One region of the Pontibacillus sp. ABV4_188 genome, then DNA from elsewhere that is predicted to be linked to it. Evidence: predicted binding sites of a transcription regulator. Region 1 holds the regulator's gene; each other region holds the start of a gene.
The links. Region 1 encodes Rex, which represses fermentation and respiration genes when NADH is low (regulators of the CRP and FNR family bind a similar motif). Its sites were predicted from a motif close to TTGTGAAATATTTCACAA; they were not measured.
Positions count from the first base shown of each region.

Region 1 (7,341 bases):
GCGGTCTTTTCTTCTTGTTGTACTACCTCAATTACAATACGATCACCTAATGGCTTTAACAAATCAGACACCCTCCTCAAATGGTTTAAAACTATGCTTGTTTTGATTTTATTAGCACTCTCAACTCCTGAGTGCTAACACAATTCTTATAATAATGAATCTCACGATATTTTGCAAGCGAAAACATTTAATTTCTTCATAAAAATTTCCTCAAAAAAACATGCTCACTCCCCCAACACATTCTGACTCATCTTTTCCGGTTTAAACGTTTCTTTCCACTTCTTTAAATGTGTTACAATACGTAAGATAAAGGTATAAATTATCAAAAGGAGTCGTTGCCAAATGCCAAGACGCTATTGGTATGTCATCTTAACATATACGCTTGTTCAATTATCCGGTGGGTTAGTAGGACAGTTCATCCTTTCACTGGATCTTGAGAATCCTCAAACCTGGCTGATTACTTGGACGATCTCATCCTTTATTGCCGGCCTTCTTATCATCACTTGGCTCTTAAAGCCAGATATACAGAAGGACCTGCGCCAGGATCACGATATGGGGACCGGGTCTTACATCAAGTGGGGACTGCTCGGAATCTTACTTGCTTTCTTCAGTCAGTACGCCGCTACTGTTATTGAGTCACTGGTCTTTGGCGTTGACCCCATTTCAGAGAACACGCAAAACTTATCGGCTCTTGCGAAAGCAACACCGATCTTCATTCTCATCATTGCCATTGTGGCCCCGATCCTAGAGGAAATCATCTTCCGAAAGATTCTATTTGGAACATTACGTAAATATACGAACTTTCTTATATCTGCGCTCGTTTCAGGCAGTATCTTCGGAATTGTACACGGGGAACCAGAGCACCTACTGAAATATGCCATGATGGGCTTAGTCTTTGCCTACTTATATGAGAAAACAAAGCGCATTATCGTACCGATCATCACACACGCAACTATGAATTCTCTCGTCATAATTGCCCAGATGACAATAGACGTGGAACAACTAGAGCAAAACGTACAGACAATCCTGTTTGGAGGTTAACCCTATTATGAAAACTTCGCCATTCTTTATGGCATTCCTCTATTTTATTATGGGGATTTTATTTACGTATATCGCCATACTTAGTGTAGAAGAGACAATTTGGAACTTGATTACGCTCGTTTGCTCTTTCGTTGCGACAGTAAATTTCGCCGTCGCGATTCGACTTTTTATGCTGTTTCTAAAAATGAACAAAAGCAACAAAAAATAAGCGGCTTCCCCACTACGGGGAGCCGCTTATTTTTATAGAACTGCCGAAACTATGCGCCCTCTTCCTCCTCAGAAGAGCTCCCTGCTCCCTTCATAATAAAGGAAAACGGAATCGCCAGAACGATGACGACAGCTGATACGAGAAAGGCTTCATTTAATGTCTGAAGCGTAGCCTCTGTCATATTGGCCTCACCCGCCGAGATGACAGCACGCCTTGTTTCATAATAGATCGAGAAGAAAACAATTCCGAATGATGACGTCATTTGTCTAAGAACGTTATTCATCGCGGATCCTTGAGCGACCAGCTCATCGGATATGGCATTCATACCGGCTGTTGTGGCTGGCATATTGCTAAGCCCCATTCCAGCACCTCGTACTGCGTTTAACGCGAGGATCACCCAATAAGGAGTGGACAACTCAAGAAAGCCAAGAGCGGTTGTGGCAGAAGCCATAACGAATAATCCAATAGGGATCACCGCTTTCGGGCCTTTCTTGTCCAAAATTCTTCCCCCAATGGACATCGATACACCGCTTAATGCCGCTGCTGGTAAGAAGAGTAACCCTGTCATAACCTCATTCAATCCATATACATTCTGAATCAAGAGCGGCAATAAGAAAATCCCTGAGAATAGACCAATCGATGCCGCACCAGTGACAACAACAGATACGGCATACGTCGGAACTTTAAAGACAGATAAATTGAGTAATGGCTGCTTCTTGCGATTTTCCACAAATACAAATGCAACTACTGATAAGATACCAACTACAATCAGGCTTATATTGCTGACTGTAAGAAGAGTCTCAAGTTCCTTCCCACGTCCAAGGGCAAATAAGATTCCTCCGACACCAATCGTCACAAGAATAAAGCCAATGGTGTCGAATTTAAGAGAAGGATTCTTTTCCGTTTCGACTAAATATTTCGTAGATAGGATAATCCCAATCAGTCCAAATGGAATATTGAATAAGAACAAGAATGGCCAATCAAAGAACTGAATGATGACCCCACCGACTGTCGGCCCTATTGCGGGGGCGACCATAGCGGCAACTCCGTATACGCCGACGGCAAGGCCACGCTCGTGCTTCGGGAAAGCGTTAAAGATTAATGCCATCGCAATTGGCATCATTAAACCACCGGCAATTCCCTGCACGGCCCTTGAGAGAATAACAAGGCTTAAGGTAGGTGAAAGAGAGCCCGATACCGAGCCAACTAAAAAGATGACAAGTCCCGTCACATAGACTTTCTTCTTCCCGAACCGATCTCCGAGAAAGCCTGTTAACGGCATCGTCATTCCCATTGCTACCATAAAAATCGTTAGCATCCAGCCTACACTTACAGCATCAGCATCAAAGATTTCCATAAAACGCGGAAGCGTCGGGTTTAGCATGCTGTTATTTAAGATGACTGTAAATGTGCCAAATAAGACGGATACAACGACAAGCCACTTACTCGATAATTTGCTCATGCTGCGTCCCTTCTTTCGTTTCTAATTCTTTCGTTTTTCGAATCGTTTTCTACTATATCACATAATCCACTAGCCAAAACCAATTCCTACACACAAAAAAGAGGCTTATTCAGCCTCTTTTGGTTCTTCTTCGGTGCTCTCTTCATGATCGAGAGGATAATGTTTTAGGAAGTATGCCAGTGCTTGCAACTCTACCGCTAGATCGATGTGATGCACACGTATACCTTCTGGAACGGATATTCGAGCTGGGGTGAAGTTCAAGACCCCAAGAATTCCAGCCTCTACTAATCGATCAGCTATTTTTTGTGCTTCATTGGCAGGCACTGTTAAGATCGCAACGGAAATCTCCTCTGATAAGTATTCCTCTAATTGATCAATATGGTAAACAGGCACCCCACCTATATGACTACCGACCTTCTCTTCCTGCGCATCAAAAGCCATCTCAATCTTCGTGTTGTTGTTCTTTGTGAAGTTATAGTGTAAGAAAGCTGTTCCGAGGTTTCCGACCCCAATTAAAGCAACGCGCGTGACTTCATCTTGATCAAGGGTTTTACGGAAAAATGTAAGTAAATAATTCACGTTGTAGCCATACCCTTTTTTACCTAAAGCCCCAAAGTACGAAAAGTCCCTACGGATTGTAGCTGAATCGACTTTTACCGCCTCACTTAATTCTTTCGATGAAACTCGTTGCTTACCTTGGCTATGCAGGTTATTTATAAAACGATAATATAAGGGCAGTCGCTTGGCTGTCGCTTGTGGTATTTTTGCCTGATCTAGCTCCATCTTAAATCCCCCTCACTTCATACCGTAACCGTACACCAGATCAAGTTCGTAAAGGAATGATCCTGGTACCGTTAACGCTTCCAATTTCTATAACCACTACATCAGGAAGATCACAACGATCATCCTCGTACTGTTATAAACGAAATTCTACGTTTCTATTTGTTGTTCTTTTATGATGGATTGTCCTTACAGCATAATTGTAAAGAAATGTTTCTCATTTCACAAACATCTCAGACTATTCATAAGAACGTTGGTTCACTTCAACGTACGAACCTTGCTTAGCACGTATTTATTAAGATACACTTAACTCATTGAGGTGAACGACCATGATTCTTATGCAAATGAATAATATTACAAAACGCTTCGGCGCTGATCTTATTCTATCGAATATTAAATTAGAAGTACACACCAATGACCGAATTGCCATTGTTGGACGTAATGGAGCAGGAAAATCGACCTTGCTCAAAATTATGGCCGGTGAGCTTTCGCATGAGGAAGGCGAGCTCCACAAGCCAAAAGAGGCTACATTAGGGTATTTAGAGCAGCACACTGGACTCGAATCAGATAAAAGCATCTGGGATGAAATGATCGCCGTCTTTGACCATTTAAAAGCTATGGAGAAACAACTCCGTCAAATGGAAGAAAAAATGGCCGACCCTGACCTTATAGCTAAAGAAGAACAATACCAGAAGCTTTTAAAGGACTACGATGAACTACAGCTTCGCTTCAAGAATGACGGTGGCTATCGTTATGAAGCAGACGTTAAAGCGGTACTAAATGGGTTAAACTTCGGAGACTTTGATTTAACCACGCCAATCGCGACTCTTAGTGGTGGCCAAAAGACGAGACTAGCACTCGGTAAACTCTTACTATCTAAACCAGATATCTTAGTACTTGATGAGCCGACCAACCACTTAGACATTGATACACTTAACTGGTTAGAGCAGTATCTCCAAGGCTACCCAGGAGCTGTCGTTATCGTCTCTCACGACCGTTACTTCCTTGATAAAGTCGTAAATGTCGTTTACGAGATCTCTTATCGCTCTTCTGAGAAATTCTACGGTAACTACAGCAAGTATCTAGATCAAAAAGCCGCCAATTACGAACGCGATCTCAAGCAATTTGAGAAACAGCAATCGGAAATGAAACGAATGGAAGACTTCATTCAAAAAAATATGGCTCGCGCTTCTACAAGTAAACGAGCTCAAAGTAAGCAGAAACAACTTGAGAAGATGGAAAAGGTTGATAAGCCTAAAGGAGATCAAAAGTCAGCTAAATTTACATTTGATATCACCAGAAGAAGTGGAAACGACGTGCTAAAAGCGCGCGACCTTTCGTTCCAATATGAAGACAGTAAAAAACCTGTATTCGAAAACGTCTCCTTTGACGTAAATCGCACAGAACGCTTAGCGCTCGTTGGACCTAATGGCGTCGGAAAAACTACCCTTCTCAAAAACATCATTGATAAACTCTCCCCAAGCGGAGGCACGATTCAATATGGAACGAACCTTCAAATCGGATATTACGATCAGGAACAGGCTCAATTAAATTCTTCCAAAACTGTTCTTCACGAACTATGGGATGAATATCCGATGATGGATGAGAAAGATGTTCGAACTGTACTGGGTAACTTCCTATTTACCGGAGATGACGTTTTAAAGAGCGTAAACTCTTTAAGTGGTGGCGAGAAAGCAAGGGTTGCCTTGGCTAAATTAATGCTTGAGAAATCCAATTTCCTTGTATTGGACGAGCCGACCAACCACTTAGACCTAGATAGCAAAGAAGTACTAGAATCCGCCCTAATGGATTATCCAGGTACTATTTTATTTGTTTCCCACGACCGCTACTTTATTAACCGGATTGCCACACAGATCCTGGAGTTAGATGGGACAGACACACACCTTTATCTCGGTGATTACGACTACTATTTAGAGAAGAAGCAAGAAGAGAAGGATATCGCTGAATACGAAGCACAGCAAAACCCTACTGTCCAAAAAGAAGCTAAGGATTCTAAAAATCAATTTGAACAAAATAAAGCAGAGCAACGTGAAGCCAGAAAGCGTAAGCGTCGCATTGAAGAAATTGAACAAGAAATCGTAGAATTAGAAGAAGTGATCGAAAAAAATGATGCCCTACTCTGTGAACCAGAGGTTTATCAGGATCATGAGAAGTCCTTAGAACTCACAGAAACAAATGAACAATCTCAATCAAAGATCGAATCTTTAATGGAAGAATGGGAACAACTTCATGAAGAAGACTAAAAAGAGGGGATATCCACAAGATATCCCCTCTTTTTTTTAGCGCTTTCATAACCTTTGTCGAACTTTGTATCTATCCCCAATGATATCCACACCATTTTTCCTTACAAATACAGTTTTTCACAGATTTATACACAGTATCCACAGAATTACATTATGTTATCCACAGATTTTATGCACAAACGATTATTTACTATGACAGCATTCTACAAATTTTGTGCACAATTAATTTTTAAGCTGTGGAAAAATGGGCTCTAGGAAGAATCATTCAAACTTTCAGATTCCTTATCCACATAAAAAAGCGAAACCAATACATGATTTCGCTTTCTACCTGTGTATTATTTCGTTACGGAGCGCTTCGCATAACGTTCTAATGATAAGGATGGATTTCCGTTCAGATCCCACCCAGCACGATGACCCTGGTTGAATGCAACCGTTCCTGCTGCCGCAATCATCGCTGCATTATCTGTGCATAAGTGTAGTGGTGGAATTAATAGCTCGAGTTCTTCATCTGAACCAAACTTCTCTTCAAGACGAGCTCGTAACCCTTTATTAGCAGCTACTCCGCCTGCTACTATAACTTGTTTCACACCGTATTGCTTTGCAGCTTTATAAGCCTTTGTGGATAACACATCAACAACACTTTCCTGAAAGCTTGCTGCAATATCTTCTTGCTTTAATTCGGTCCCTTTTTGCTTGGCGTTGTGTAAAGTGTTAATAACTGAAGACTTCAATCCACTAAAGCTAAAGTCAAAGGAATCATTCTCAAGCCAAGCTCGAGGGAAGTCTATTGTTACTTCACCTTCATGAGCCAGTCGGTCTATATGAGGGCCACCTGGATAAGGAAGTTTTAGTGTTCTCGCCACTTTATCATAGGCTTCCCCCGCTGCATCGTCCCTCGTTTCTCCAATCACTTCAAATGAGCCATGTTCCTTCATAAGAATAAGCTCTGTATGTCCTCCCGAAACGACCAGAGAAAGCAATGGAAACTCAAACTCTTTCATCAGACGATTCGCATAGATATGCCCGGCTATATGCTGTACGCCCACTAGAGGCTTTTGATAAGCAAAAGCTAATGCCTTGGCCGCATTTACCCCTACTAATAGGGCTCCAACCAAACCAGGGCCCTCTGTAACCGCAATGGCATCGATCTCTTCCATATTCATATCAGCTTGTTCTAAAGCTTCCTCTAAAACGAGCGTCACCTGTTCCACATGGTGACGGGAAGCAATTTCCGGAACAACGCCTCCAAAGCGTTTATGGCTCTCAATTTGAGAAGCAACGACATTCGCAATAAGTTCTGTCCCATTTCTCACAATCGCAACAGCTGTTTCATCACAGCTCGTTTCAATTCCTAGAATATATTGATCCATTATAATTTCACCCACATAACTACAGCATCCTCTTGGTTATCTGTATAGTAATTTTTACGGATTCCGCCTGGTACCAGACCATACTTACGGTATAGACGCTGGGCCACAATATTCGATACCCTTACTTCTAGAGATAGTTGAATGGCCCCAACTAAACGTGCCTTTTCCATCACCACTTCAAATAAGGCTTGCCCAAGCTTCATACCTCGGTACTCA
Region 1 is NZ_CM149975.1:264,466-271,806, reverse strand. Features, by position in the region: gene groES (co-chaperone GroES) at 1-62, opposite strand, end outside; gene ACYX4O_RS01580 (lysostaphin resistance A-like protein) at 343-1,041, shown strand; gene ACYX4O_RS01575 (YdiK family protein) at 1,049-1,249, shown strand; gene ACYX4O_RS01570 (MDR family MFS transporter) at 1,299-2,711, opposite strand; gene ACYX4O_RS01565 (redox-sensing transcriptional repressor Rex) at 2,817-3,494, opposite strand; gene ACYX4O_RS01560 (ABC transporter ATP-binding protein) at 3,821-5,755, shown strand; gene tsaD (tRNA (adenosine(37)-N6)-threonylcarbamoyltransferase complex transferase subunit TsaD) at 6,091-7,125, opposite strand; gene rimI (ribosomal protein S18-alanine N-acetyltransferase) at 7,125-7,341, opposite strand, start outside.

Region 2 (7,341 bases), 1.4 Mb from region 1:
TTCAATGGAAGAAATCATTGATGCAGCTAAAAGGGCACAAGCACATGAATTTATTCTGGAAATGCCGAATGGATACGATACTTTGCTAGGTGAACGAGGTATGGGTTTATCTGGTGGTCAGAAGCAGCGTGTAGCTATTGCTCGCGCGATTTTAATTGATCCTAGTATTCTTGTGCTTGATGACGCAACATCGGCAGTTGATATGGAGACAGAATTACAAATTCAAAAAGCCTTAAAAGAAGTAATGGAAGGCCGTACAACATTTATCATTGCTCACCGTATATCATCTCTAAAACACGCGGACGAAATTTTAGTTCTAGAAAACGGAGAAATCGTTGAGCGTGGGATCCATGAAGAGTTGTTAGACAATGGAGGTCCGTACCAGCGTATCTACGATATACAATATCAGGATAAAGAAGCCATACTGCAGGCTTCAAGTCAAGGTTAGGGGGGAGAAAGATGGCGAAAGCACCAAAGCAAGAATACAAGAGTCCTCATTTACAGCGATTCAAATATACACAAGACCAGGCAATCGAGAAGCAATTTAACTGGAAGCAAATGGGTCGTATGCTTCATTATGTGAAGCCATACTCAAAAAGGCTGTTACCAGCTGCTATTATAGCTATGCTCGTGTCTACAATTGTAAGGCTGATCGTGCCAGTATTAATTGGTAAAGTGGCAATTGACCTGGCTATTAAGGGAGAAGATACTAATTTATTAATTCAACTTGTTGTTGGAATTTCCATTCTTTACGTACTGAGCTTTTTAGGGAACACATTTAGGATTAGGTGGGTGAATATCTTAGGGCAGAACGTTATATACGACTTGCGGAAGCATTTGTTTTCCCACGTACAACGCTTAAGTCATAAATTTTTTGATAACCGATCAGCGGGCTCAATTCTTGTTCGAATAATGAACGATATTAATTCATTACAAGAATTGTTCACCAACGGAATTATCAATTTGTTAATGGATGTCGTAACGTTAATTGGTATTATTGTTATCCTACTGGTATTAAGTCCTAAGCTTGCACTAGCCATTATGATCATCCTGCCAATTATGTTCTTTATTTCTACAAAACTCAGACGTAACATTCGCAGGTCATGGCAGGATGTCCGAATTCAACAGTCTCGTTTAAATTCCCATTTAAATGAAAGTATACAAGGGATTCGGATTACACAGTCATTCTCACAAGAAAATGAAAACACCGAGTATTTTGACGGGGTGAACAGCGACAACTTTGAATCATGGCGTAATGCTACTAAGAAAAGTGCGATGTTCCGTCCCTTTGTGGAAATGAGTAATGCTGTTGGAACAGTTATCCTTATTTCTTATGGTGCGTTCCTCATCATTAATGGTCAAATAACAGTGGGTACTTTTGTTACATTCTCGACTTTCTTAGGTATGTTTTGGGAACCAATCTCAAGACTTGGCCAAATGTATAACCAGCTTCTTATGGCGATGGCCGCTTCCGAGCGTATATTTGAGTTTTTAGATGAAGAGCCTAATGTTGAAGAGCGTAAAGACGCGATTGAGTTGAAAGATATGAAAGGCCAGATTGATTTTGACCATGTCCGTTTCTCTTATGACGAAGATCGCGTTGCTTTACATGATATCTCTTTAGAAATTAAGCAAGGTCAGACAGTAGCCCTTGTAGGTCATACTGGTAGTGGAAAATCTACAATAGCCAATCTGATTAGCCGTTTTTATGATCCAACGAGTGGGGCTGTGAAAATAGACGGACATGATTTGAAAGATGTCAAATTAAATAGCGTACGACAACAAATCAGTGTTGTACTGCAGGATACCTTCATTTTTTCAGGAACGATTATGGAGAATATTCGATTTGGTCGTCCTGACGCTACAGATGAAGAAGTAATCGAGTCTGCTAAAGTAGTTGGTGCTGATGACTTTATTCAACGTCTTGCAAACGGATATGAGACGGAAGTAGAGGAAAGGGGTAATATTCTATCAGCAGGGGAACGTCAATTATTATCCTTTGCTAGGGCATTACTAGCTGATCCTAAGATATTAATATTAGATGAAGCAACTTCATCAATAGATACAGAAACAGAAGTAAAGATTCAAGAAGCATTAAACCGATTATTAAAAGGTAGAACAGCCATCATTATCGCTCACCGCTTATCTACAATCCGTGACTCAGATAATATCATTGTGCTTGAACACGGCCGGATTTTAGAACAAGGAAATCATAGGGAGTTAATGGAACTTAAAGGGGAGTACTTCGATCTTGTAAAGACTCAATTCCAGATGCTTGACGCTATGTAAATAGAAACTCTAACCTTATGACAATAAGGTTAGAGTTTTTTGTGTTAAGTGCGGGCACATTTTTTGAAGAGGAAGATGGATTGTCGTTATACTATAAGTAATTGGAACAGTAGACGACCTTCGATATAAGATAGGGTCTTTGATAGAACTTTTTTATTTATATGACTTTGTGAAATGTGTCACAAAACTGTCATTGGTTCATTCCCAACGAGATTGTGAGAGGGTTTATACTGTTAGTACAATGGAAATAGAGTAATAAAACTATGAAGTGAATGACTAGGGAAATAGAGTTATATAGGGGAGGTCATGCTAAATGGAATTAGATAGTGCCATGATGAGCCGGATGTTAACGGGTTTAACGCTGGTTTTCCATATTATATTTGCAACAGTAGGCGTTGGGATCCCGGTTATGATCTCAATAGCAGAATTTATAGGAATTAAGAAGAAAGATGCCAACTACACATTGCTAGCTAGGAGATGGGCCCGCGGGTTTACCATTACTGTTGCAGTAGGTGTTGTAACAGGTACCGCTATCGGGCTTCAGCTATCTTTATTATGGCCTAAATTTATGCAGTTCGCTGGAAACGTTATAGCACTACCTTTATTTATGGAAACATTTGCTTTTTTCTTTGAAGCTATATTTCTAGGAATTTATCTGTACACATGGGATCGTTTTAAAAATCCGATTTACCACTGGTTGCTTTCCATACCTGTTGTAGCCGGTGCTACAATGTCCGCTTTCTTTATTACCACTGTGAATGCGTTTATGAATACACCTCAAGGATTTGATCTTGAAGGTCGAACTCTAACTAACGTTGATCCATTAGCAGCTATGTTCAATCCGGCTACACCCACGAAAGTATTTCACGTGGTGTCATCAAGCTACTTAACTTCTGCTGCGATTTTAGCAGCTATTGCAGCTTTTGCGATCTTGAAGAAGAATACTTCTGACTATCATAAGAAAGCGTTGAAACTTATGATGGTGGCTACGTTTATATTTGCTATTACAACGGCTATTGCCGGAGACCTTTCAGCTAAATTCCTGGCTAACGAACAGCCTGAAAAATTAGCTGCAGCAGAGTGGCACTTTGAGACAGAGGAGAATGCGGATTTAATTGTATTTGGTACGTTGAATGAGGATAATGAAGTAGAAAATGCACTTCGTCTACCTAATGCACTAAGCTTCCTTGCTCACGGTTCCTTTGATAGTGAAGTAACAGGTTTAAATGAATTTCCAGAAGATGAGACACCTCCACTTTGGATTCACTACATGTTTGACCTTATGGTTATGCTTGGAATGTACGCTTTAGGCGTTTCCTTCTTATACCTGTTGTTCTCAAAACTTAAGAAGTGGAATGAGAATAATAAATGGCTGCTATGGCTTATTGTGATCAATGGCCCTGGTGCGATGCTTGCTATTGAATTTGGTTGGATTTTCGCAGAAGTTGGTCGACAACCTTGGATTTTAAGAGGATTTATGAAAGTGGCCGAGGGAGCAACAACGTCTCCGCACGTAGGCTGGATGTTTTTATTATTCCTTGCTTTGTATGTTGTGCTCGGGGGAGGAGCTATCTCAGTCTTACGCAAAATGTTTAAAAACAATCCCGCAGAGCTAGAGTTAGAGAAAAGGTATCCAGATGTAGCGAAGCGAGGTGGGCATAAATGAGTTATGAAATGATAGGGATTACGGTCCTATGGATCTTTTTGTACGGCTACTTAATTGTAGCTTCTGTTGACTTTGGTGCAGGCTTTTTCGCTTACTACGCCAAGAGAACTAAACAAGACCATATCATTAACCAATTAATAAGTAGGTATCTGTCCCCGGTGTGGGAGGTAACGAACGTGTTTTTTGTCTTCTTTTTCGTTGGTCTTGTCGGATTCTTTCCGGATGCCGCTTATTACTTTGGGCAATCTTTACTTATACCAGGAAGTATTGCTATTGTGTTGATTGCTATCCGAGGTTCTTTTTATGCATTTGAAAACTACGGGTCCAAAAAAAGTGATTTCTTTATGTTTTTATATGGAGCAACGGGCTTGTTAATACCAGCGTCATTAAGCACAGCCATGACCATATCAGAAGGAGGCTTTATTGCAGAGACGGATAATGGGGTTCGTCTTTTAACAGGAGAGCTATTAACTAGTCCATATTCATGGAGCGTTGTATTCCTTGCTATTGTTTCGGTCTTATTTATTAGTGCAGCCTTCTTAACTTTTTATGCCTATAAAGCTAATGATCAACCTGCTCTTGAATTAATGAGAAAGTATACGCTTTTCTGGGGATCACCGACTATTATTGCTAGTTTGACTACATTTATTGCTATGAGTCAGCATAACGCTCGTCATTTTGAAAAGATGCTTGATTTGTGGTGGATGTTTGGTCTTAGTGTAGCTTTCTTTTTAGGTGCTTTATTGCTTGTTTATCAACAAAAACGTTATGGTCTAGCTTTTATCTTCGTTATGTTCCAGTTCTTCTTTGCTTTCTTTGGTTATGGAGCTGGACACTTGCCATATTTATTAGAACCATTTATTACGGTCGAAAGTTCTGTAACGAATGAAGCAATGGGGCTTGCACTTGTCATTGTGTTTATTGCTGGATTGCTCCTTCTTATTCCTTCTCTTATTCTTTTAATGCGCATGTTTCTATTTGATGCAGAGTATGTGAAAGGGAAAAAGTAATATATGCCGGGACGTTCTTGATAAGAGCGTCTCTTTTTTATGACTTGAGTTCACATTTGTAAAGGGGCTTGGTTTGGTATAAGATGAACTTCCCATAGTAAACAGATCTATGATAATATGATGTAAGGTAAATGTGAAGGAATGGGGGATCACGCATGAAGAAAGAATATGCAGTTATTGGTCTTGGCCGATTTGGCGGCAGTATTTGTAAAGAATTAAGCCGTGAAGGAATGGAAGTGTTGGCTATGGACCTTGATGAAGATAAGGTGAATGAATATAAAGATATTGCCTCCCATGCTGTCATTGCGGACTCTACAGATGAAAATGTTCTAAAAGAATTAGGTATTCGAAATATTGACCACGTCATCGTAGCCATTGGTGATAATCAACAAGCTAGTATTCTTACTACATTAATGTTAAAGGAATTAGGTATTAAGAAGATAACCGTAAAGGCACAAAATGATTATCATGAGAAAGTGTTAAATAAAATTGGTGCTGACCAAGTTGTTCATCCAGAACGGGACATGGGTAAGCGAATTGCACATAATATTATTTCAAACAACGTGCTAGACTACTTAGAATTATCAGATGATCATTCCGTTGTAGAAGTTAAAGCCGGAAAGAAAATGATTGGAAAAACCCTAGTAGACTTGGACATACGTGCTCGCTATGGTTGTAACGTAGTCGGTATTAAGAGAAATAAAGAAATCAACGTATCACCTCTAGCATCAGAAGTAATATTAGAAGAAGATGTACTAATTATTATTGGTGAAGATAAAGACATTTCTCGTTTTGAGAAAAACTTAGTAGTAGAAGATGATGAATAAAAAATGATAAGAAGACAGCGCTCTCATTTAGAGTGCTGTCTTTTTCTATCATAAAAAAGTTTTTTTCTGGCTCAGAACGGGCATAGCATTAAAGTATTGTACTTAGAAAGGATGAATCGCTATGTTCGAAAAAAGAACTGGAGAAATCGTAACGAACTTACTTATAGACGATTGGGGAATCGACCATATTTATGGGATGCCTGGAGATTCCATAAATGAACTTATGGATGATTTTCGTAGTCGTCAAGATGATCTACAATTTATTCAAGTTAGACACGAAGAAGTCGGTGCACTTGCGGCTTCATCCTATGCGAAGTTAACGGGCAAAGTTGGCGTTTGCTTATCAATTGGTGGACCAGGTGCTACTCACTTAGTTAATGGCCTTTATGATGCGAAAGCTGACAGTGCTCCAGTACTCGCTCTTGTTGGCCAGGTTCCAAGTGAAGAAGTAGGAACAGGGGCTTTCCAAGAAGAGAATTTAGAACGTATGTTTGATGGTGTTGCTGTTTTCAATAAACGTGTGCAAAGTGCACAACAGCTACCGGACTTAGTCAATCAAGCGTTAAGAGAAGCATATGTAAATAACGGTGTATCTGTCCTTATTATTCCGGATGACCTATCAGCTGTTAAGCAGAAATATGAAGAGAAATTAACGTCTTCTGTCTATGCGAAAACAGAAGTCTTTCCGTCTGAGAAATCACTTATTGAAGCTAAAGAAGCCATAGCGGAAGCAAAGAAACCTGTTATTTTAGCAGGTAAAGGGGCCGCTCATGCGCAGGAAGAATTAGTGGAATTTGCGGAGACTATACATTCACCCGTCATTTTATCATTATTAGCCAAAGGGATAATTCCAGATAATCATCCTCTTTGCATGGGGCAACATGGTCAAATTGGAACACAACCAGCCTATAATGCAATGAAAGACGCAGACTTGCTTCTAATGATCGGTACCTCGTTCCCTTACCGTGATTTTCTTCCTGAAGATACAAAGGCTATTCAGATTGATATTGACCCAAGTAAAATCGGCAAACACTATCCTGTCCAAATTGGTCTTGCAGGAAGCACAAAGGATACACTCCAATGGCTGAATGATCATATAGAAACGAAGGATAATCAAGAACATCTTGAAAAATATCAAAAACAGATGGATGAGTGGCGTGTAAGTATGCAAATGCAAAAGCGTGCGAACACAGATCCAATTAACGGCCCACAGGTTATGTATGAACTAGAGAAAGTCATGCCTGAAGATGCAATTATATCAAGTGATGTAGGAAACGTGACGGTATGGGTTGCAAGGTATCTATCTATGGTTCGCCAGAAGATGGTAATATCAGGCTGGTTAGCGACAATGGGATGTGGATTACCTGGTGCTATCGCAGGCCAACTAGCATACCCTAATAAACAGTCTATTGCAGTATGTGGCGATGGTGGATTTGCTATGAACATGCAGGACTTTATCACAGCTGTTAAATATAAGTTGCCACTTAAAGTAATTGTATTAAACAATAGTAAGATCGGTATGATCCAATACGAGCAGGAAGCTATGGGG
Region 2 is NZ_CM149975.1:1,624,345-1,631,685, forward strand. Features, by position in the region: gene ACYX4O_RS08255 (ABC transporter ATP-binding protein) at 1-448, shown strand, start outside; gene ACYX4O_RS08260 (ABC transporter ATP-binding protein) at 460-2,289, shown strand; gene ACYX4O_RS08265 (cytochrome ubiquinol oxidase subunit I) at 2,603-3,955, shown strand; gene ACYX4O_RS08270 (cytochrome d ubiquinol oxidase subunit II) at 3,952-4,965, shown strand; gene ACYX4O_RS08275 (potassium channel family protein) at 5,121-5,792, shown strand; gene ACYX4O_RS08280 (pyruvate oxidase) at 5,914-7,341, shown strand, end outside.
Region 2: the regulator Rex is predicted to act here: its motif matches at 2,457-2,474, upstream of ACYX4O_RS08265 (cytochrome ubiquinol oxidase subunit I).

Region 3 (7,341 bases), 1.2 Mb from region 1:
CCGAAATTCATAAGATTTTTGAGGAACACGATGGATTATATGGATACCGTCGTGTCCAGATGGAACTTCGAAATAGAAACTATCTCGTCAACCATAAGAAAGTCTATCGGATTATGAAGGAAGACTATCTTAAATGTGAGGTTCGTGCACGCAAATTTAATTCCTATGGCGGTAAAGTAGGAACGGTATCTGATAACTTATTGAACCGTGAATTCACAGCTGAAGAGCCAAATGAGAAGTGGGCAACTGATATTACAGAGTTCAAGCTGTTTGGCCAGAAGATTTACCTTTCCCCTGTTCAGGATCTGTTTAACGGTGAAATCATAACGTATACATGGGGGTTCAGGCCGACGTATGCCCTCGTAGAAACGATGTTAGAGAGGGCGTTTGAATCTCTTTCTGATTCCGACGATCTCCTTTTACACTCTGATCAGGGATGGCATTACCAAATGCCTCAATATGTTCGACGCTTACAACAGGAAGGCGTGGTTCAGAGTATGTCCCGTAAAGGAAACTGTCACGACAACGCTGTAATGGAGAATTTCTTTGGAATCTTTAAGGCTGAATTCCTTTATAGAAAGTCCTTTAACAATATGGAAGACTTCCAGGAAAAATTGGATAAGTATATGCGATATTACAATGAAAAACGAATCAAAGCGAAATTAAATGGGAAGAGCCCTTCCAATTATCGCCAACAAACACTAGAAGCAGCTTAAGAATTTGTGTCCAAATTTGTGGGGCAAGTTCAAAACCCCACCCTGCGGGGTCTCGTCGACCTCTTCCTCCCGCAGGAGTCTCCTCGTTCCCCAGACACCCCTGACTATAGTTTTACGAACGGCCCTGCATCTTAAGGGCAATGAAAGTTGAAGGATTTCCGCATATGGCATGTTTCCGTTACACTATACATGGCTGAGGTGGTTCGGGAAATTGCGAGACTCCTGCGGCAGCAGGAGCCTAGGGGAGACCCCGGAAAGCGCGTAGCGATTGAGGAGGCTCCCCAGCTCGCCGCGGAAAGCGAGTAATTTCCCGAACCACCTCCCGCTCTAATAACGTAAACGGAAACACTCTCTCTGCTTCGAATCTTCAACAATCCTTCCCTAATGTGGAATAAATGAGGAATGCATCGTTAATAAGCAAATAAAAAAGCATGAACAGTCTAAGGAGCCTGTTCATGTTTTTTGTTAGGAGAAGATGCGGTCTATTGTATTGATTTCTTCTTGTGATAGCTGAACATCTAGTGTTTTTAGGTTATTTACAACTTGGTCTGATCGTTTAGCTCCTGGTATGATGGTGTCAATTCCATCTCGAGTTAAATACCAAGCTAGTACAACATGGGCTACTTCCACTTGATGGTTCTCTGCAATCGTTCGAACTTGATCAACCTTTTCTAGGTTTTTTTCGAACTGTTCACCTTGAAAGTGCGGCATGTTAGAACGAATATCGTTGAATGTTGTATTCTTATCATATTTACCAGCAAGAAGACCAGAAGCTAATGGAAAGTATGGGACAAAAGATAAATTATTTTCTTGTATATAAGGGAGTAACTCTTTTTCGGCGTCCCGTTGTAACAGATTGTATTCTCCCTGCACAACATCCACATGTCCTTCTTTATTGGCCTCTTTTAATTGATCTAGTGAGAAATTCGATACTCCAATTGCTCTGATCTTCCCCTCATCTTTCAGCTCTTTAAGTGCTCTTACAGCCTCATCTTTTGGGGTGTTTTCATCAGGGAAGTGAATATAGAATAAATCAATGTAATCTGTTTGAAGTCGTTTAAGACTAGATTCAACTGCTTCTTTTAAGAACTCAGGAGAATTATCAAATACTACATCTTCTCCTACAAATTTGTGAGACCCCTTTGTAGCTACAATAATGTCTTCCCGTTTGCCAGTTTCATTTAAAACTTCCCCAATTAGCTCTTCAGAACGTTTAGGGCCATAAATGAAGGCAGTATCTAAAAAGTTTATTCCATTGTTTAATGCCGTTTTAACTAAATCTTTCCCGACTTGTTCATCGAGGTCAGGATAGATGTTATGGCCTCCTACCGCATTCGTACCTAAGCCGATTGGATTGACAAGTAGATTCGTCTTACCGATTTTAGTTTGTGTTTCCATTACGAGTCGCTCCTTTTTAATTAGTTGGAAGTGCTTGTGTTTTCTCCAAGTAATCTGCAATACCCATAGCTGAAACTTCAAAATCAAGTTCTAGAACACTATATATGGCATGGTCTCTTTGAACGCCTTTTGAATCTAAGTAAACTGCCACCTTTTCATGAAGACGCTTTTTTAACTGAGTTAAGTCTTCGCCTTCACGTGCAGATTCGTGGCCTGCTTCCATAAAGATAGGTAACCATTTTGCAACAGATTTAAACACTTCATTAGGCTCATCTGACATACTAAAGTGACCAAAATAAATACGAGTGATGGGAAGGAGGCTTATTTTTTTTATCGTTTCTAGCATTACAAATGGATCAAATTGATTTGGTGAGGTAGAAGGCAAGTATAAGGAAACATTGTGTTCTTCTGTATGTTGGTAACGAATGCCACAAGCATCTCCAGTAAAAAGCCCCTGGCTTTCAGAATCATATATAGAAATATGATGGTTGGCATGACCTGGTGTATGATAAAAGGTTAATGTAGCAGATGGGCCAATTTGGAGTTCGTCCAGCTCGTTCACAATCTTAATCCGATCTTCAGGGATAGGTAGAATCGGAGCGAATAAAGGCTCGAACTGATCGCCGTACACTTGTTTCGCTCCAGCAATTAGTTTAGAAGGATTAATTAGGTGGCGTTTCCCTTTCGGGTGGACGAAGACGGTGGCTTGAGGACATTCTTCCAGCAATAAACCGGCACCGCCAGCATGATCAAGGTGAATGTGGGTCAGGATAATGTTCTTAACATCCGTTAGCTTAAATCCAAGATCTTCGAGCCCTTTCTTTATGTAAGGTACAGATGGGGATGGGCCGGTTTCAACCAGGGTAAGGTCTTTATCGTCAATAACATATATACCTGTACGCCCAGGCATGCCCAGGTCAAAACCATCGATTACGTAAGTGCGGTGTCCAAGATAGATTGGAGTTTTCTCTTCCATAAGTGTCACCTCTCTCTGAATAGTACCTTCATTTTACAAAACATTCAGATTATTGAACAGTAGAACGCTTTCAAAGAGAGGTGAGTTCTTAGTTTGGTTAATACCCTTTCCCTAAAAATCCTTCACGATCAAAGGTTTTGCGATTGTTTTTTTCTGCTTTATTGACAAATTGTTCATGAAGAGAGGCGGGCTGCTCTTTGCGTGCAGGTTTCTTCGTTTCCTTATTCTTATTCATAGTGTCACCTCCAGTATAAGGATAGATTTTGTTGTTTTACAAAAAGTATGAAGGGAAATGTTTTTCTAGATTTCAGAAAAATTGTTATGATAAAGAGAGTTAGGCATATTTGAAAAGGAGTGGATAGTTAATGAAAGCGATTATACATAAAGAAATAGAAGGATTAGACGGATTACATTATGAAGAGTGCGACGCGCCGGAGGTAGATAAAGGGAAGGTGAAGGTGCGACTTAAAACAGCAGGCTTGAATCGCCGAGACCTTGCGGTAACAAGTCGTCACAAAATCGAACAGCCTCCTTTAATATTAGGTTCAGACGGGGCTGGTGTAGTTGATGAGCTTGGTGAAGGTGTAACAGGTTGGAGCATTGGCGATGAGGTAGTCATTAATCCAGGGTTAGGTTGGAAGCATAATAGTGAAGCGCCCCCACAAGGGTTTGAAATTTTAGGGCTGCCTGATGATGGTACATTTGCAGAATATATTGTAGTTTCAGAAGAGAATATTGAAAAAAAACCTGAACATTTGTCGTGGGAACAAGCAGGTGTTCTTCCGCTGGCTGCACTTACAGCATACCGGGTTCTATTTACAAGAGCGAAAGTAAAAGAAGGGGACACCGTTCTTCTTCCTGGTATTGGGAGTGGTGTTTTAACGTTTGCTTTAAAGTTTGCTAAAGCAATTGGCGCTAAGGTAATCGTAACATCACGGAGCGAAGAAAAGCTTGAAACTGCTAAAGAGTTAGGAGCTGACCTTGCGATTCCAACTCTTTCTGATTGGGAAGAAGAACTGGCTGATGAACAGGTGGATGTGGTAGTCGAGAGTATCGGACAAGCGACGTTTGAGAAGTCTCTTGGTGTTGTGAAAAGAGGCGGTACGGTTGTCACATTTGGTGCGACAACAGAAGATAAAGTCGAGATTGATATTCGTAAATTCTTTTATGGGCAATATAATTTACTTGGTTCAACAATGGGGAGTCGTGAGGAATTTCAAGACATGCTAACCTTTATGACGAATCATAATTTAGCGCCAGAAGTAGATAAAATGTTTGCACTATCTGATTATCAAGAGGCGTTTGCGTATATAAGAGACTCAAAGAACTTTGGTAAGATTGGTTTTTCAATAGGCTAAAAGAGCAAGGGGGATTGTATGAGGATATTAGTTGTAGGAGCAGGAGCAGTAGGGGGTTATTTCGGAGGAAGGCTACTTGAGAAGGGGGAAGATGTTACTTTTCTAGTGCGTGAGGGAAGGAAAGAGCAGATACTTGGAAGTGGATTGCAGATCGACAGTGTCCATGGTAACGTGGATCTCCATCCTTCAATCATTACCAAAGAGGAAGAGGCAGAGCCGTTTGATGTGATTCTATTATCTACAAAAGCGTATCATTTAGAAGCAGTAATGGAAGATGTGTTGCCTTTTGCTTCAAAACACACGATGATCTTACCATTATTGAATGGTATGGCACATATGGAAAAGCTTGACCAAGCCTTTGGCCCTACCAATGTTCTCGGAGGGTTATGTTTTATTGAATCGACATTAGATGCAAGCGGAAAAGTGGTTCAAACCAGTCCCATTCAGACCCTAGTTTTTGGAGAGCGAAGTGGAGAAAGAACAGAACGGATTGAGAAATTAGAGAAGGTTTTTAGTGGCACGAAAGCGAACTTTAGATTGTCTTCTACTATTGAACAGGAAATGTGGCATAAATACTTGTTTATTTCCACGATGTCGGGTGTAACATCCCTGTTTCGCTCCCCGATCGGACCTATTCGCGAGAGTGAAGAAGGGTTAAAAGTGATGCATGACGTTTTATATAATATTTCTGCCATTATGAGGAAACTTAATGCACCTATCAAAGATCAAGTTGAAACATCAATTTTAGATAAGATGCACCAGATGGATTATCGTATGAAATCATCGATGCAAAGGGATATGGAAAAGGGGCAACCGGTCGAGGCAGAACATTTCTATGGTTATTTGTTAGAAGCAGCGAAATTGCATTCCATAGATTCCCCTTTATTATCAGCCGTCCATGGCAATTTAATGATTTATAGTTCATAAATAGCAAAGATCCTTAAAAATGGGCATTTATTAGAATGCCCATTTTTTAATACCCTTTATAGTTGCACGGGAAGCGTAGCATGTAAGAAGGTAAAGTGAGCTTGACGTAGGGGAGCGGTTTCACGTACACTTTACGTAAAGTACGATAACCGCAAAAGGTGATGGAATGAAGAATTTGATTAAGGAAAAACGAAAAGCTAACATGATTACTCAAGAACACCTCTCCATAAAGCTCCAAGTGTCCAGGCAAACCATAATATCACTCGAGAAAGGAAAGTATAAGCCCTCACTTGTACTAGCTCATAAATTAGCACAAGTATTCGGCTGCACGATCGAGGACCTCTTTATCTTTGAGGATGATGAAAATATTCAATAACTCTAGCTTATATTTTTTATAGCGATAAAGGACTAAAGGGTGTCTGGCACCCTTTATCCTGTTAAAGTGTCTTTCTTAACGAAAGGGCTTTTTTTATTTGGTGAATAGTTCGGGTATGCTTAATAAACACTAATGGTGTAATACTCCTATTTTTACAATAAATATAGGCAAAATTCATGCATAGTAAGGATATTTCTTTTATAATACAAAGAGGGAATGTGAAATTATTCACATAAAGAACTGAAAGAAAGATGCAAGGAGACGGGATCACTATGAATGTATTAAAACAACAGGCTAAGAAACAAAAAGCTACCAGGTTATTGCTTATTGTTTCTTCTCTTCTGTTAGGGATAACGGTTATTGCTCAAGCATTATTCTTTGTGTCCATTGTTGATCAAATTTTTCTTAAAGGTGCAAGTTTTGAAGATATTATCCCTGACCTTTTCGGGTTATTGTTCGTTTTAGTTGCTCGTTCGGCATTAACCTATTGGAATGGGCGAGCCGGGGTTAAGATGGCATCCCGAGTAAAAGAATATTTCCGATCACAACTTGTATATAAATTCTCTAAAAACCCACTTCAAACTTCTATACAGGGGCAATCTGGGCAGAAAGTAAGCACTGTACTAGACGCTGTTGATGAAATTGATGGCTATTTCAGCCAATACATTCCACAAGTTATTCAGACATCCATTGTACCCCTAATGATTCTTGTGGTGGTTTCTATGGAGCATATCTATTCAGGACTTATCATGATGATAACCGCACCATTTATACCCCTTTTCTATATCATTATTGGTATTATGACAAAGAAAAAGTCTGAAGAACAATTAGATAAAATGGCTGTTTTTTCTGGTCGCTTTCTTGATACCCTTCAAGGATTATCCACTCTGAAGCTGTTCGGTCAATCTCGTAAGCAAAAAGAATTAATTGAGAGAAGCAGCTTAGACTTTAGAGATTCAACCATGGAAGTTTTAAAAATTGCATTTGTATCTTCTCTTATGCTAGAGCTTATTTCTATGCTCAGTATCGGTTTAATTGCATTAGAAATTGGTTTAAGACTCGTTTTATTTCAATCAATCACGTTTTCTGCGGCCTTTTTTGTACTTATATTAGCCCCTGAATTCTATTTGTTTCTAAAAAATCTTGGGCAGGCTTTTCATACAGGACGTGGCAGTATGGGGGCGGCGCAGAAAATTGGCGAGGCACTAAATACAGAAGATCGAGAAGTAGAGTGGGGAGATGGTGCTTTAGAACAAAAGGGAATTCCCCCATATATACGATTGCATGATGTTCATTTTGCGTATGATGCCGAAGGATTTGAGTTGAGGGATATTCGAGCAGATATCCCCCCATACAGTCAAACAGCTATAGTGGGGAAGAGCGGTTCAGGGAAGACGACACTTCTTCATGTGCTAGCGGGTCTTCTCCCTCTATCTGAAGGATCTGTCTCGGTAGATGGTGTGAAGCGTTCTGATATTAAAGAGGATCAGTGGTTTGACAAAGTCAGTTATATATCTCAGAACCCGTTTCTTTTTTCAGGAACGATTGCTGAAAATATAGCAGTGGGCACAAAAGGAGAGGTTTCGAGGG
Region 3 is NZ_CM149975.1:3,158,668-3,166,008, reverse strand. Features, by position in the region: one part of gene ACYX4O_RS16220 (IS3 family transposase) at 1-716, shown strand, start outside; gene ACYX4O_RS16215 (aldo/keto reductase) at 1,182-2,114, opposite strand; gene ACYX4O_RS16210 (MBL fold metallo-hydrolase) at 2,131-3,090, opposite strand; gene ACYX4O_RS16205 (hypothetical protein) at 3,188-3,325, opposite strand; gene ACYX4O_RS16200 (zinc-binding dehydrogenase) at 3,456-4,448, shown strand; gene ACYX4O_RS16195 (ketopantoate reductase family protein) at 4,467-5,375, shown strand; gene ACYX4O_RS16190 (helix-turn-helix transcriptional regulator) at 5,542-5,751, shown strand; gene cydD (thiol reductant ABC exporter subunit CydD) at 6,024-7,341, shown strand, end outside.
Region 3: the regulator Rex is predicted to act here: its motif matches at 5,968-5,985, upstream of cydD (thiol reductant ABC exporter subunit CydD).